Regions from separate parts of the Neobacillus sp. D3-1R genome, predicted to be linked through region 2. Evidence: predicted binding sites of a transcription regulator. Region 2 holds the regulator's gene; the other holds the start of a gene.

Region 1 (2,490 bases), 1.3 Mb from region 2:
AATACTACTCATAAATGGATTGAACGGATAATATTTATTGGATTCATGATCTTATTATGGTTTGTTGAAGATACTTTTCTTTTGATGATTGCCTTCTTTTTTACCCTATTTACTGTTCGTGCTTTTATGGAATGGAAATATGAAAGAATGAGAAAAGAATATTTGGTGACTCTGTTTTCTATTATTAACTTAATATTATTTTTAAGCATGGTAACAATTTTTAGTTAGAAAATAGATACTAAACTTTTTTATAACTAACGAAGGGTTAATTTTATAAAATGGATAAGCCTTATTAGAAACTCATTTGAAATAGGAGATAGAGGAATGGAAAAAGAGCAAAAAAATGTAAAGGAACCCAGTCTTATTAAGAGTATAATAATTGATATTCGAGATTCAATTTTATTTGATTTAATTTTAAATATCCTATTTTTTATCCCAAGAATACTATTTCGAGTTATTAGGAATTTTTGGTAATGTCCAAAATATAATTTAAGAACAGTTAGTATTAAGAGAAAAGAAATAAGTTGATATAAATAGCTGTTAGGAATGTGGGTTTATTGGAAATATCTATTAAGGAAAGCACATATTACAGGGTTATTTTAGAATTTCATTCGACTTTAGAGGGCTATTCTTCATTGTAAAAAATAGCCTTTTATTTTTAAATGGTCAATTCCCTTGATTCTGTTAATACTTGATATTGATAAAGAAAATAATCCAATTCTTGACTTGCTTTTACCGTTCGGTCATGATTTAGACCTAATTTTATCCCTGTATTAATTAAATCAAATCTTAAAAATTCTATATAAACCCTCAATTCTAAAGGTGATAAAATTAATGTAGTTTTCATTTTAGTACCCCTATTTATAAATATGACAAAACACTTTATGAATATATCATTAAATTAATCACAATTGTTGTTAAGTATATCACAAAATATGGAATTTTCCCCTTTCTTATTTAAGCTCGATCCCAACAATATTTTTAAAACTGAGTCTTACTATAATTCCATCTTTCTCTTCTAAATATAGGATGCAATTGATTTCATCAAGCCTGTGTATCAAGCCACTGTATTCTTCAAAAAATCCATCCTTCCAAACTCTTATCTGTACTGGATGTGCGTATTCTATAGCTTCGTAAATAATTTCATTGATAGCTAATAGTTGGTATTCATCTAAAATAGGCATTTTTTCCTTCTGATCATCAGCTTTAAGGTTATTTATCATTTTTACATGTTCAGGTATAAAATACGCCGAGTTCCATTTGATTTTCCCTCTATCACGAATCATATTATCAAACCACCTTTTTGTTTATTATAGAACAAATGTTCGGTATTATACATAAGGGATTTTTTATTCTGACTAAAACACATCACTGGCATACGTAATGAAGGCGATGGAAAATCCTGATCAAACGATGGAAGAAATTGAACAATCCCTATTGGCTAAGACCGAAGAAACACCTGTAGAACAACAAGAGGAAATTGAGCCTGTCCTAACCATTGTAGAGAAGCCAGTGGTTGAAAAAGAAAAGGATAAGAAAAACGTCAAAAAAGCTCCTGCTTCTAAGAAAGCAACAACCGATAAGAAAAAGACCGTCAGAAAAGCAACGGGAAAAGCATCAGATAAAAATAAAGAAGTGAAGAAAGAAACAGCAAAAACTCGCAAGCAACAAGTCGAAGAGTTACAGAAAGAGGCAGAAGAAGCATCTTCCGCTTCCTAATCATAAAAAGAGCATCCTGCGAATATGCGGGATGCTTTTTTTAATATAGCGATTTAACTCTATATTTAATATTTTTTACATTTTGATTGAACCAGTTTGTGGTTGAGTATATACTCTGTAACCTTCACTTTTGTAGAAATTAAAATCTATCTCAGCAAACCCACCGTTTGATGGATCGTACCACTTGTTTCCTATTAGAACTATCATAAATGAATGTCCAGTTCTGGCTAACATAGATGTGTTAAAGCCAAGAGCATCAAATACTGCGGAATAAGTATTACCATCTGCATCGCAATCTGTTAATTTACCTACTAATGCATCATATGCTGACCTTGGTTTTCCATCATCAACAGTTTTCGCTACTTCTAAAAGAGTATTTGATACTTTATAGGCTCTATACGCATTCATAATCGTTTCTTTCTTTACTCCTACTTGAACTAATTCTCCCAACTTACTATCTAATGCATATAAAGCAAGTTGTCTTTCATCGTTTTCTAAATCATCAACATTACCATTCCATCTCGCACCGTTAAGATATTCGGTGAAATAAATATTAAATTCATTTAAGCTCTCAAAACTTTTAGCCTTATTATCTTTTACTGCCTTATTCACGATCTCCATTACCTTATTGTATTCAGCCTGACTCTTTACTTCATAAGTGTGTCTACCATAATTAACTGTTATCCCATTCACCACTTGCTTAGTAGAAGATGGTGTTTTAACCACTGTTTTACTGGTTAAGGAAGCAGTATTCGTTTTGCTGTCATACTT
Region 2 (2,490 bases):
TCCGTTAATCCGGTTGTTTTTGCTTTTCTTGCCAACTCATTAATTCTAGCAATTCTTTCATTTGGCAGCATACTCAACCCTACTTTCTGCTTTCAATTTTCTATTTAAAAGGCGTCCCCTTTAAAATACTACATGATAGTACTAAAAAAAAGACCATTTGACAAGGCAAATGGTCTATTCCTCTAATGAATCAATATATTCTAAATATCTCCTATGAACCGTTGCTTTTGAAACCGTGTAGCCGAATCCCCTTAATGTGGCTGAGATTTCCGCAAATGTTAACTTATTTTTTCTAAGACGAACAATTTCTTCAATTGGCACCTCTATTTTTTCTCTACCAGATGTAACTCCAAGATTTTTTAAATTTTTTTGAGGTTCATAACCATTTTTAACTGCTCGTTTCATTCCCCTTTTAATTTTCAAATTATGTATTTTCCGTTGGTACTCCTCCACAATCCCAACAATTTGTAAAACCATTGAATCTGCTTCAGAAAGTTGCAATTCCCCTTGGTGGGAAATGGAGAATATCTTGACACCTTCTTTTCTAATACAATGTAAGAGCGCAATTTTCGTGTTTCCACGGCCTAATCTTGTTTCATCCTGAATTAGAATAGCATGAACTGACTCAACTTTGATTAAATGTAGTAATTCTAATATTCCTTCTCTCTCAAATTCGTATCCACTTGCCTGTTCCCTAAAAATTTTAACTATTTCAAACCCGAGTTTATGGGAAAGGAAAAGTAATTCCTCTTCTTGTCTTTTAAGGGAGGATTCTTGACTTTCTTTATTTGTACTAACCCTGCAATAAATAATAGCTTTCATTATTATTCTCCAACAGCACTCGCTAATTCAGTACCTTCTCCTAAGGAATTGTTTTTCACAGGAAGTATAATTTCCGCACCTGGATATAGTTGCTTATCAACTAGTTTATTATGAGAAACAACCCAATTAATAAACTGCTCCTTTGACAATTTGCTATCCATTGTGTATTGATCCGCCATTTCCCAAAGAGTATCTCCTGAGTTTACTTTAATTTTTATGTAATCCTCTTCATTTATATCCGTAGCCAACCTTAAAAATAATGCCGATATGCAACTAACTACTAAAAGTAAAATAGTATATGAGTATGTAGACCAAAGTTTTTTCATTATTAACACCTCTTATAGAATGTATGTTCGCTTTATATGAAATGATTATAATACGAACGTTTGTTTGTTGTCAATACTTTCACGAACTTATGTTTGTATGTATTGGAAATACATGCTATAATTAAGACAACAAATGGACACGAGGTGCGCTAATATGACAAAGTTATCAAAACGCCAGCAAGATATTCTGGCCTTTATAAAAGATGAGGTGCGATCAAAAGGCTATCCACCTTCTGTTCGCGAAATTGGTGAAGCCGTTGGTCTTGCTTCAAGTTCTACTGTACACGGTCATTTGGCTCGATTGGAAACAAAAGGTTTAATTAGACGTGACCCTACTAAACCAAGAGCCATCGAAATATTAGATTTAGAAGAATCTAATATCCCCACTCAAAATATAATTAACGTCCCTGTAATCGGAAAGGTAACAGCTGGTTTACCAATCACCGCTATCGAAAATGTAGAAGAGTATTTCCCTCTACCAGCAAGTTTTGCTCCTGCAGATGAAAATGTATTTATGCTTGAGATAATGGGTGACAGCATGATTGAGGCTGGAATTTTAGATGGTGATTATGTAGTAGTAAAACAACAAAGGACAGCTAATAACGGGGACATTGTAGTCGCCATGACAGAAGAGGACGAAGCAACAGTAAAAAGATTTTTTAAAGAAAAAGATTATTTCCGCCTTCAACCGGAAAACTCTTCACTCGAACCTATCATTTTACAGAATGTAACGATATTAGGTAAGGTTGTAGGTGTGTTCCGTCACATCCACTAATTTTATGATTTTATACTAGGATAGTAGAGTACCTTATGCTAGCATCGGAATATTCCGATGCTTTTATTTTTAAAAAGACATTCCAAAACCCAGTAAAAAACCCTTAACTCATACTAGAGTCAAGGGTTTTACTATTAATACAAGCTCATATATTGATCGCGTTCCCATTGATGTACTGATGTGCGGAACATATCCCACTCAATTTCTTTCGCTTCGACGAAGTGTTCTAAAATATGTTCACCCAGAGCTGAAGTAATAACTTCATCAGCTTTTAAATAATCTAGGGCCTGTGCTAAAGTTGCTGGAAGGTCGTAAACACCTTCTGCGATACGTTCTTCTTTTGTCATTACATAAATATTACGGTCTACCGGAGCTGGTGGAGTAATGTTATTCTTAATTCCATCTAATCCAGCTTTTAAAAGTACAGCCATTGCAAGGTAAGGATTTGCCGCTGGATCTACACTACGAACTTCAACACGAGTACTCAAACCACGTGAGGCAGGAATACGAATTAACGGTGAACGGTTCTGAGCTGACCATGCAACATAACATGGTGCCTCATATCCA

Evidence for each region. The regulator LexA, encoded in region 2, represses DNA repair genes until DNA is damaged. The targets are predictions, from matches to a motif close to CGAACATATGTTCG.
Region 1: ACSBPO_RS01615 (YolD-like family protein) is a predicted target of LexA. The motif match lies at 1,315-1,328, and genes of this name have one in related genera.

Annotation. Positions count from the first base shown of each region.
Region 1 covers NZ_CP197471.1:330,451-332,940, forward strand. Annotated here, with positions in the region: gene ACSBPO_RS01605 (DUF4181 domain-containing protein) at 1-228, shown strand, start outside; gene ACSBPO_RS01610 (Spo0E family sporulation regulatory protein-aspartic acid phosphatase) at 659-847, opposite strand; gene ACSBPO_RS01615 (YolD-like family protein) at 954-1,286, opposite strand; gene ACSBPO_RS01620 (hypothetical protein) at 1,393-1,719, shown strand; gene ACSBPO_RS01625 (copper amine oxidase N-terminal domain-containing protein) at 1,795-2,490, opposite strand, start outside.
Region 2 covers NZ_CP197471.1:1,678,073-1,680,562, reverse strand. Annotated here, with positions in the region: gene ACSBPO_RS08540 (DUF896 domain-containing protein) at 1-71, opposite strand, end outside; gene ACSBPO_RS08535 (YneB family resolvase-like protein) at 175-822, opposite strand; gene yneA (cell division suppressor protein YneA) at 825-1,148, opposite strand; gene lexA (transcriptional repressor LexA) at 1,303-1,923, shown strand; gene glnA (type I glutamate--ammonia ligase) at 2,058-2,490, opposite strand, start outside.